DNA from 3 places in the Arthrobacter sp. FW306-05-C genome. Region 1 is predicted to be linked to each of the others. Evidence: riboswitches for the same ligand, from Rfam matches in the RefSeq annotation. Region 1 holds a riboswitch; each other region holds the start of a gene.
What was found. A riboswitch is a leader RNA that binds a small molecule or an ion and turns the genes downstream of it on or off. The one in region 1 is predicted to bind cyclic di-AMP.

Region 1 (3,658 bases):
TGATCGACACTACGGAGATGTACCTCAGGACCATCCTGGAGCTTGAGGAAGAAAACATCGTTGCCCTCCGGGCCCGTATTGCCGAGCGCTTGCGCCACTCCGGCCCCACCGTCTCCCAGACCATCGGCAGGATGGAGCGCGATGGACTCGTTGTTGTCTCTGGTGACAGGCATTTGGAGCTCACTGACACCGGGCGCAAGCGCGCCACGGAGGTGATGCGCAAGCACCGGCTGGCCGAACGCCTGCTGGCGGACGTCATCGGGCTGGACTGGGCCTACGTCCACGATGAAGCCTGCCGCTGGGAACATGTGATGAGTGAGCGGGTGGAGCGCCGCATCTACGAGATACTGGACCACCCCACCGAATCCCCGTACGGCAACCCCATCCCGGGCCTTGCCGCGCTGGGCGGCCGGCCGGCCCCCGGCTTCGGTGACGGCGCCATCAGCCTGGTGGAGGCGATGAAGAGCTACGTGCCTGCTTCCGGCGTGACCATCAGCCGCCTCGCGGAGCCGATCCAGGTGGAGCCGGAGCTGCTGTCGCAGTTGGACGAAGGCGGAATCCGGCCCGGCGCTGCAGTGGCCCTGGAGCGCGTGGGCGACTACATCTCGGTGCGGGTGGCCGGGATTGAAGGAGCGCTGGAGCTTCCGCCGGAGGTTGCCGCACACGTCTTTGTGGCCGTCAAGCAGGGCTGAAGCGAAACTTCCATACCCCGGACCTGCCCTTCCAGCCAAAGATAACGGAATTGTTACCTAGGGTCTTAAGCCCCTATAGTAGAACCAGTCGTTTGAAACTTAAGCGTTACCTGATCCGGAGCCGAGCTCTGCCAGCGGATCGGGTGCACGAGTCGTTACTGGCAGAGGCGGGGGAACCACAAGCGGCAGCGGGGGACTGCCTTGGCGTGAAGTCCGTCAGCAGCAAGCCTCTCCAGTGAAGGATTCTTCCGGGAATACCCCTGCGCAGAAGCTTGCCCTTGGCGGGCCGGGTCTTTGATCTCTCTGACCCGAATCCGACAGCTAACTCCGCAGGCTTTTCCAGAGAGGAACCCTTCTTGACCATGCAAACCCCCCGGGGACGCCGCCGTGCTGCCGGCCCCCCTTCGGCGCCGCGGGTTGTCGAAGTTGTCGCAGCGGAGCGCCCCCGCGACCTCCATCGCGACGCCCGCCGCCGCCGGGGTCCGTTCCGCCAGATGACGGAGTTTGCCGCTGCCAGCGGCATCGGCCAGAAGGCCGGCATTGCCCTGGCAGCCACCGGCCTGGTGCTGACCGTGACCGTGCCCGCCACAAGTCCCGTTATGGCCACTGATGCCGCCGGCAGCGCCCCGCTTGCAGCCTCCTCTGTCACGCCGCAGCCCGAGATCTCGGCCGACATCGGTGCCCAGATCGACTTCAGCCGGTCCGCCGTGGTGACCCAGGCGGACCCGGACGGGAAGCTAAAGCAACTGCTGAGTGCCCAGTCGGCCGGCTCCGTGACGCGTGCCGCGTCAGCCGGCACCCTGGCCGCACCGCTGGCATCCCTTGCCACCGCTTCCCCCTTCGGTTACCGGGTCAGCCCGATTACTGGAGGCTCGGGCGACTTCCACCGGGGCCAGGACTTCGTGGCGCAGTGTGGGACATCCGTCCTGGCGGCCGCCACGGGTACCGTGACCTTCGCGGGCTGGCATCAGTTCGGCGGCGGAAACCGAGTGGTCATCGACCACGGGAACGGGCTGGAAACCACGTACAACCACCTGTCGTCCTTCAATGTGAAGGTGGGCCAGACCGTCTCCCGCGGGGACGTGGTGGCGCTGAGCGGCACCACTGGTGCATCCACCGGCTGCCACCTGCACTTCGAAGTCCAGGTCAATGGCGAAGTGGTCGATCCCATGGGCTGGTTGTAACCGAATGATTGCGCACTCTCAGATCGCCGTGACTAGCCGTGACCTGAATGTGACATTGAAACAAAACTGCTGTACCGTCTAACTCGCGTCAACTTTTCCGAAGTTGACGCTCTTGAGTGGATTGCCTAACTCTGCCACCGCTCAAGGTCCGTTCGCATTTCATCGTCTGGCAGGGGCGGGGGAACCAATTTCGGCCTTTATCCAGAAGGCCTTGGGGTTAAGTCACAAGCTTCCCAGGAAGCAGCGTGGCCGGGTGACTCCCATCCGAATCCGACAGCTCACCTCGCAGGCATTGGGAGAGGCTACCTTCGTGTCTTCACGCCATAATTCTGCGCGCCACCGTGCGCAAACGGTTCGCACCAACCCCTTGGATGCCGTTTCCAAGGCCGTGAGTGCAAATGCCGGGACCGTAGGCCGCCAGGCTGCCGTTGTGGCAGCCGCCTCGGGCCTGATCCTGAGCATGGGCCTGCCGGCCACTGCTGCTGATACCACTGCCGGTGTCTCAGCTTCCACTGAGTCCGGTTCGGCCCAAACGGCCCTCGCCGTCACCGCTGCCCCCACCGCCACGGTTTCCTTTGAACGTCCCGTGGTCAAAACCACCGCTGCTCCCAAGGTGCAGCCGGTGCGTACCCAGTCCACCGACACGGCCACCGCTGCTGCTGCTGCCGGCCAGGACGCCGCGCCGGCCGCCAAGACCGCCCAGACCATCTCCTCGGCGGCGACCTCGGGCATCGCAGCCATCGCCTACACCGGCATCGGCCACTCGTACGTGTGGGGCGGCACCAGCCCCGTCACCGGCTGGGACTGCTCCGGGTTCGTGCAGTGGGTTTACGCCCAGGCAGGCATCAGCATTCCCCGCACCAACGCGTGGAGCATCATGACCCCCACCTCCGCGCCGCAGCCGGGTGACCTGGTTGTCCAGAACGGCGGCGCCCACGTTGGCATCTACGTCGGCAACGGCATGATGATCAGCGCACTCAACCCCTCACAGGGCACGCTGCTCCACTCGCCTGCAGCCACCGGTACCTCGTCGTACTACCACCTCAACAAATAGTTCTTGGGCTCCGTGCTCCAAGGGCTATTTCTTTGCCCAAAGCTTCTTCGCTAGAAACCACATCCCCGTTCGGGACGCGCCGGCGTACCCCCAAGATGCCGGCGCGTCCAACACACTTTGCCTGCCTACCTGCGGTTGCAAGGAAAACGAAAGAGAGAACTGATGACGACTCGTGCTACCGCACGGCACCGCGCCGAGGTCACCAAGACCAACTCGATCGCTGTCATTGCCAAGGCTGTCAGCGACAACGCCGGCGGCATGGGCCGCCAGGCTGCGGTCATCGCCGCCGCTTCCGGCCTGGTCCTGACCAGTGGCATTGCGGCCAACGCCGCCGATGCCAACGTCAAGCGCGACTCTGCTCCCGCCTCCGCGCTGGAAGTTGAATCCGCCGTCGACGCCCCGATTTCCGCCGCTTCCACCATTGCGATCAGCTTCGAGAAGCCAGCTGTGACCACCACGCCGGCCCCCGTCGTCGAGCCCGAGCCCCAGGTTCAGGTGGAGGAAGCTGCCCCTGCTCCCGCCGCCCAGCCCGTTGCCGCTCCCAAGGTCACCGCCAAGGTCGCCACCGCCGCTGCCCCGGCCGCTCCCGCAGCCCAGGCTTCTGCCAGCGGCAAGGGTGCTGCAATCCTCTCCGCCGCCTACGCCCAGCTTGGCGTCCACCAGGACTGCACCATGCTGGTGACCAACGCCCTGGCCGCCGTCGGCATCCACTTCCACGACTGGCCCGC
Region 2 (3,658 bases), 1.0 Mb from region 1:
ATCCCCACCGACGGGTACGTCGTGGAGGGCCAGAGCGCCGTTGATACCTCCCTCATTACCGGTGAGGCGCTGCCTGTCGACGTGGGTGTGGACGATACGGTGATCGGGGCAACGATCAACACGAACGGTCGGCTGCTGGTCAAAGCCACCCGTGTCGGCAGTGAAACGACTCTCGCCCAGATGGGTCGGCTTGTCAGCCAGGCCCAGAGCGGCAAGGCAGCGATCGCCCGGCTGGCCGACCGGATCAGCGCCGTCTTCGTTCCGGTCGTGCTGGGAATTTCCGCCGCCACCTTCGCCGGATGGTTCCTTGGCGCCGGTAACCTGCAGGCGGCCTTCACCGCCGCAGTGGCTGTGCTCGTGATCGCTTGCCCGTGCGCGCTGGGGCTTGCAACACCGACGGCGCTGCTGACGGGAACGGGCCGGGGGGCGCAACTGGGCATCCTGATCAAGGGACCGCAGGTCCTCGAAGACACCAGGACTGTGGACACCATCGTGCTGGATAAGACCGGAACGGTCACCAGCGGCAAGCTGTCCGTGTCCGCTGTCCAGAGCCTGGACGGGACCGGCAGGAACGAGCTGCTCACCCTGGCCGGGGCAGTGGAAGCGGCAAGCGAACACCCGGTAGCACACGCCGTCGCCCGGGCAGCAAGGACGACGGCGCCGCTGCCGGCGGTCACCGACTTTGTCAGCGCAGCCGGCGGCGGCGTCCGCGGGACCGTCAACGGACACGCAGTCGTCGTCGGACGCGCAGGCTGGCTGCGGGACAACGGCATCAACGAACCGGCCGATGGCCAGCAGATGCTGCGAACGCTGGAGGACTCCGGCGCCACGGTGGTATGGGTCGGCATCGACGGAGAACCCGCAGGACTGATCAGCCTCACCGACACCGTCAAACCCGGTTCGGCCGCCGCGATCGCGCGGCTGAAGGACCTGGGGCTGCGTCCCGTGCTGCTCACCGGCGATAACGCCTCGGCCGCGTTAACCGTCGCCGCGCAGGTCGGCATCCCGGCCGAGGATGTGCTGGCCGGGGTCCTGCCTGAAGGCAAGGTGGCCGCCGTGCGCCGGCTGCAGGACGCCGGAGCGACAGTGGCCATGGCCGGGGACGGCGTGAATGACGCTGCAGCCCTGGCCCAGGCCGACCTGGGCATCGCCATGGGCAGCGGCACCGACGTGGCCATCGCGGCCGCGGATCTGACGGTCATGGGAAGCGACCTGGGGCAGGTCGCTCAAGCCATCGAACTGTCCCGCCGCACACTGGGCACGATCAAGACCAACCTGTTCTGGGCGTTCTTCTACAACGCCGTCGGCATCCCGGTCGCCGCGCTGGGGCTGCTCAACCCGATGATCGCAGGCGCTGCGATGGCCGCCAGCTCAGTTCTGGTGGTTACCAACTCCTTGCGGCTGCGCCGCTTCGGGCGCCCCGCAGTGAGCATGTAATTACTCCCCGCCCGTGAGGCAGGGATGCTGAAGGCCGGTGATGCAGTGCCCCCAAGGCACTGCATCACCGGCCTTCAGTGGTCTGTGGATGGCCGCTTATTTTCCGGCGCGGACGAAGGTGACGGCGCCCTTGGCGGTCATCCAGGTCAGGGGGTGGACGGCGGTTTCGTTCCTGCCGTTCAGGCCGGAGCTGAGGACCTGGCCGTTGCCGACGTAGATCCCGACATGGCCCGGCTGCATGACCATGTCGCCGGGCTGCGGGTCGGTGACTACCGTTCCGTAGTTCATGAACTGCATCGGGCCAAGGTCCCCGACGGGGATGCCGGCCGCGTTGAGGGCGTTCTCCACCAGCCGGGTGCAGTCCTGGATCATGCCGATCTGGGCATAGGCGGAGGAAACCATGATGGCGTTGATGCCGCCGGCTGCCGGTGCTGCCACGGGGGCGGCAGCAGCAGGGGTCACCGTGACCTGGGCCTTCGCCGGCGCTACCGCTGCGGTCACCGCGGGCGCCACGGGGGCCTTGGGTGCCTGCGCTGCGACCGGTTTGGGTGCTTCCACGACCGGAGCCGGGGTGGTCTCTACAACAGGACGCTCGAAGGAAATCTGGACTGTGGCGTCGGCGCTGAGCGGCGTCTGGACCTGGTTGGTGACTTCCAGGTTTGAGGCCGGCTCCGCGTCGCGCTGGACCGGGGCGTCGGCTGCCTGGGCGGCGATGCCGCTGGTAAGGACAAGCCCGGACGCTGCGGCGATGACCGCGGCCTGGCGCCCGGCGGCACCGGCGTTACCGGCTACTGACCTGGACAGCACGGCAAGGGGACTGGTCTGGACGGGGACCGCGCGGCGGCGGCCGTGAGCTTTGCCATTGGGCATGAAAAGGCCTCTCCCACTGCCTGCGAGGTTAGCTGTCGGATTCGGATGGGAGACACCCGGCCGCACCGGTACATGAGTGGCACCAGGCACGGCTTCACCCCAAGACCTGCCCGAAGCAGGCCGCCATTGGGTTCCCCGTCTCTGCCGGACGAAAGTTGCGAATGGATCCCGGGCAGCGGCAGAGTTAGGCAAGTCTGCTCGGGAGTGCCGCACTTGGAGAAACGGGCACGGCTATGACCATACGTCACATCATCAACACTTGTCACATTCCGGTAACGCCGCGCCGGGCCACGTCTCCCCTCCCACTTGCAAACTTATACCCAGTGGGGGTATATTTTTGGATGTTGTCAGTGAAGTGGTATGTCCCGGCCGGTCCCTTGCACCTGCTCTCACAGCCGTTCAACCCCAGCGCCCATAAGTCCTTCGTCTAGGAATGGAAACTGACATGTGTGGAACTGAATCCCGTACCCAGCTGCCGCTTGCATCCTCAGCATCCGGGTGCAGCTGCTGCTCGACCCAAGACTCGGCTGTCCCGTCGGCAACGCCCGGAACCAGCGCCGTGGAATTCGCGGTGGATGGTCTTACCTGTGGGCATTGCGTTCAGACGGTCGAGAAGGCCGTCTCCTCCCTGGAGGGGGTCGAATCGGCTTCTGTCGAGCTGGTCCCGGGCGGCCGCTCGCGCCTGCTGGTAGGAGGCAGGGCAAATGAGGCTGCCGTGCGCGAGGCCGTCACCGCCGCCGGCTATACATTCGCGGCGAACTAGGCATTTCCCCCGGTAACTTCCTCCTTCCGGGCTCCGGAAGGAGGAACCGGTCCGGGCGGCTGGCCGGACAGGCCCGCCGCCTCTAACCAACGCCCCGCACCTCAACCGACGTGGGCGCAGTGAAACCGAATGCCGGCCGCGCACGTTGTACCAGCACGGCAGCGACTGGCCTGAAGCGGCGTGCCGGTAGGCTGAAGCTGTACTGCCGCCCTGGACTGAAAGGAGGAAGACCTCGTGACCGCATCATCCCAGCGCCGCCTCACCGCCTTCCTCCTGAGTGCGGGCTTCCTCGTAGCTGCCTTGGCCATCATCGCCGGGATCTTCGGCATGCACGTCATGACCGGCGCCCACGACATGGGTCCCGGTCACAGCATGACCGCAGCTGGCGAGGGTCCGGTCGTGCGGCTGCAGACCATGCCGGTCAGCCACTCCCATAAAACGATGACCGACGGTGCTGCTGAGGCTCCCGCTGTAGTCACCGGTTCATCCGCGTCGTCCTGTGCCCCGGCAGGGTCCTGCCCGGAGATGACGGCCGGTGCGGCTGCCTGCGTCCTGGCTCCGGGAACCACCACTCTCGCAGCCCCGCTT
Region 3 (3,658 bases), 160 kb from region 1:
CGGCACGCGGCGGCGGTTGATCCGTCTGGCAGCCGCGGGAGCAGCGATGGTGGTTTCTGCCGGCTGGTGGCTGCTGGCCGTCGAGCTGACGCCGGCGAACATGCGGCCCTACATTGGCGGGTCGCAGAACAACTCCATCCTGGAGCTGACGTTGGGCTACAACGGCCTGGGCAGGCTCACGGGCGACGAAACGGGCAGTGTGGGCGGCGGCAACGGCTGGGGCGTTCCGGGCCTGTTCCGGATGTTCAACAGCGAGTTCGGCGGCCAGATCGCATGGCTGCTGCCGTCCGCACTCATCCTTGCGGCGGGGCTGCTGTGGGTGGGGCGGCGGGCTCCGCGAACAGATGTTGTCCGCGCTTCCGTCATCATCTGGGGCTCGTGGATCCTGGTAGCGGGCCTGGTGTTCAGCTTCATGGCCGGCATCATCCACCCCTACTACGCGGTGGCACTGGCACCGGGAATCGCCGGAATGGCAGGCCTGGGCAGCGTTCTCCTGTGGCAGCGCCGCAGGCAAGCGGCTGCCCGCATCTTCCTCGCTTCAGCAGTGGCCGTGGCATCGCTTACGGCCTTCTACCTGCTGGGAACCACGTCCGCCTACGGCCCTTGGCTGCGCTGGCTGGTGCTCGGCGGAAGTTTGGCAGCCGCAGCAGGCATTGGGCTGGGCAAGTTCCTGCGCTTGGCTTCCATGCAGCGGACGACGGCGGCCCTCGCCATCGCTGCGTCGCTCGCCGGTCCGCTGGACTACTCCGTCACCACCGCGGCTACGGCACACAGCGGGGCGATCGTCAGTGCGGGGCCAGCCTCGGGCTTAGGCGCCGGCGGCCGCGGACCGGGAGGCTTCAGTTCGACCGGCCGGAGCCCTTCGGGCCGCGGTACCGGACAGGGCGTCACGGGCCAGGGTCCCACGGGGCAGGGCTTCCAGCAGCAGGGTTCCCAGCAGCAGGCCGCCCCGGCCGGAACAAACCCTGGCGGCGCTAACTTCGGGGGCAGGCCCGGCGGCGGACTCGGTGGCCTCCTCGGCGCACCTACTCCATCAGCGGATCTTGTGGCCGCGCTCAAAGACGGTGCAACCAATTACACCTGGGCAGCAGCGGTAGTGGGCTCCAACAATGCCGCCGGGTACCAGCTCGCCACGGAACTGCCGGTGATGGCCGTGGGCGGCTTCAACGGCACCGACCCCTCCCCCACCCTGGCGCAGTTCCAAGACCTCGTCGCGCAGGGAAAAATCCACTACTTCATTGCCGGCGGGGCCATGCCGTCCAGCTCCGGTTCGGATGCCGCCGGCCGGATCGCCGAGTGGGTTTCGCAGAACTTCAGTGCGCAGAGCATCGGCGGCGCCACTATCTACCTCCTGGCACGGTAACAACACGGTCTGGTGTCCTGAACGTAACGATTGAACCGCAGGCCAGAAGCAAACCGGCGCGCTGAAGGCCGTGACTTCCGTTACCTAAATGTGACTTTGCTTCGCTTTTCCTGTACCGTCGATTGGGTGCGGCTCCCGTTCGGGCCGCATATCCCGGGTTGACGCCAAGCTCTGCCGCTTCCCCGGATTCCGATTGAGCAACGGCAGAGGCGGGGGACCCACCGTCCCGGGCGATGAACGCCCTTGGGGTTAAGCACGCACGTGATCTTTCCGTGCGGCCGGATGCCCTCATCCGAACCCGACAGCTAACTCCGCAGGTGTGAGAGGCGATCAATCATGTCCAAAAACACGGCAGAAGCATGCCTGCATGCCAAGGGTAAACATCTGGCACAGCAGGGACCGGCCAAGAAACCAGCAAAGAAGACCAGCCTGGGCGTGCGTGCCGGGATCCTTGCGGCATCCTGCGCGGTGCTCGTGGGGGTAGGCGCGGCAGGCCAGGCAACCAGCAGCATGACCCCGGTGTCATCCACCGAATCAAACTCTTCCACGGCAGCGGCCGATGCCCAAATGAGCATCGAGAAGAGCGAAATCCGCTCCAACCCGGCAGCGTCCGTTCCGGCGGCAATCAGCGTAGCCCCCCAGGCAGCGGAACCAGCCCCCGCGCCTGCACCGGCGGCCCCCGCAGCGGAAGCCCCGGCACCCGCCCCGGCTCCGGCACCCGCTCCTGCACCTGCGCCGGCACCCGTCGTCGCGGTGAATGATCCCGCCGGCGCCCAGGCGTATGCTGCCGGCCAGCTGGCAACCTTTGGCTGGGGACCTGACCAGATGCAGTGCCTGCAGACGCTGTGGACCAAGGAGTCCGACTGGACCACCACGGCCACGAATCCCAGCAGCGGCGCCTACGGCATCGTCCAGTCCCTGCCTGCAGAGAAGATGGCCAGCGCCGGCGCTGACTACCTGACCAACTACCGCACGCAGATCAACTGGGGCCTGGATTACATCAAGAAGAGCTACCAGTCTCCGTGCGGTGCGCTGAACTTCCACCTGGCGCACAACTGGTACTAGGCACCTCTCCCTGGCATAGCGCCGCAAAGGGAAACCTTCAGCTGAACCTCCCGGCTCCAAGGACAGCCGACGGCGTGTCCCGCCACCCGCCGTCGTACGCCTTGGCCACGGGGTAACGCCGGGGATTCCAGCGACAGACCGCGGGCCGCATCATCACGATGCGGCCCGCGGTCTGTTTTAAGCGTTGCTGGGCGTACTGCCGGCCTGAGCTGCATCCTGCCCGGCATTCCGCCAAGGGATGTACTGGACGGCCCACTTATTGCCGTCCGGGTCGGCGAAGTAAACGAAGTGGCCCCAAGGCAGCACTTCGATGTCACTGACGTCCACACCATTGTTCTTCAGGTGGTCATGCGCCTTTTGGATGTCGTCGACCACCATCTGGAGGGTGGTTCCCGTGCCGGGAGGGGCGTCCAAAAGCCCCTCGCCCATGCAGATGGAGCAGGCAGAGCCGAGCGGCGTCAGCTGTACGAAGCGCACGTGGTCCGACGGCCGCTCGTCGTAGTCCGCGTTGAAGCCCACCTTGTTGACATAGAAGTCCTTGGCGCGGTCAACGTCGGATACAGGGACAAAGACAAGTTCGAGTTTCCAGTCCATCCGCACAGGCTAGCGGCGGCACACCGATTGAAAAAGGGTAAAAACTACCCTGCGATGCCGTAGAGCCGGTCGCCGGCGTCGCCCAGGCCGGGAACGATGTAGGACTTCTCGTTGAGCTTCTCGTCGATGGAGGCCAGGACGATGTGCACGTTCGCGCCCGAGAGTTCCTCTTCCAGCCGTGCCAGGCCTTCAGGGGCAGCCAGCAGGCAGATGCAGGTGACGTCGGAAGCGCCCCGCTTGAACAGGAACTTGATGGCCTCACGCAGGGTGCCGCCGGTGGCCAGCATGGGGTCCAGCACGAAGACCTGGCGGCCCGTCAGGTCCTCCGGAAGGCGCTCGGCATAGGTGATGATGTCCAGCGTTTCCTCGTCCCGGGCCATACCCAGGAAGCCCACCTCGGCCGTGGGGACCAGCTTGGTCATGCCCTCCAGCATTCCCAGGCCGGCACGCAGAATGGGAACCACCAGCGGTGTGGGCTTGGTGAATGCCGTGCCGATGGTGGTGCTGACTGGCGTCTGGATGGTGACGGGCTCCGTGCGGACCTCCCGCGTGGCTTCGTAAGCCAGCAGGGTCACCAGCTCTTCCGTCAGCTGGCGGAATACCGGCGACGGCGTGTTCTTGTCCCGCAGGACGGTG

Region 2: it holds a riboswitch for cyclic di-AMP, as region 1 does, so the genes downstream of both, LFT44_RS08565 (NlpC/P60 family protein) here and LFT44_RS03790 (C40 family peptidase) in region 1, are expected to answer to the same signal.
Region 3: it holds a riboswitch for cyclic di-AMP, as region 1 does, so the genes downstream of both, LFT44_RS03130 (hypothetical protein) here and LFT44_RS03790 (C40 family peptidase) in region 1, are expected to answer to the same signal.

The regions. Positions count from the first base shown of each region.
Region 1 is NZ_CP084556.1:802,722-806,379, forward strand. It holds gene LFT44_RS03780 (metal-dependent transcriptional regulator) at 1-692, shown strand, start outside; cyclic di-AMP (ydaO/yuaA leader) riboswitch at 812-1,042, shown strand; gene LFT44_RS03785 (M23 family metallopeptidase) at 1,055-1,876, shown strand; cyclic di-AMP (ydaO/yuaA leader) riboswitch at 2,005-2,182, shown strand; gene LFT44_RS03790 (C40 family peptidase) at 2,307-2,930, shown strand; gene LFT44_RS03795 (NlpC/P60 family protein) at 3,093-3,658, shown strand, end outside.
Region 2 is NZ_CP084556.1:1,849,034-1,852,691, reverse strand. It holds gene LFT44_RS08570 (heavy metal translocating P-type ATPase) at 1-1,437, shown strand, start outside; gene LFT44_RS08565 (NlpC/P60 family protein) at 1,534-2,307, opposite strand; cyclic di-AMP (ydaO/yuaA leader) riboswitch at 2,311-2,508, opposite strand; gene LFT44_RS08560 (heavy-metal-associated domain-containing protein) at 2,753-3,070, shown strand; gene LFT44_RS08555 (hypothetical protein) at 3,305-3,658, shown strand, end outside.
Region 3 is NZ_CP084556.1:639,262-642,919, reverse strand. It holds gene LFT44_RS03135 (ArnT family glycosyltransferase) at 1-1,363, shown strand, start outside; cyclic di-AMP (ydaO/yuaA leader) riboswitch at 1,534-1,694, shown strand; gene LFT44_RS03130 (hypothetical protein) at 1,700-2,428, shown strand; gene LFT44_RS03125 (glyoxalase superfamily protein) at 2,606-3,022, opposite strand; gene upp (uracil phosphoribosyltransferase) at 3,067-3,658, opposite strand, start outside.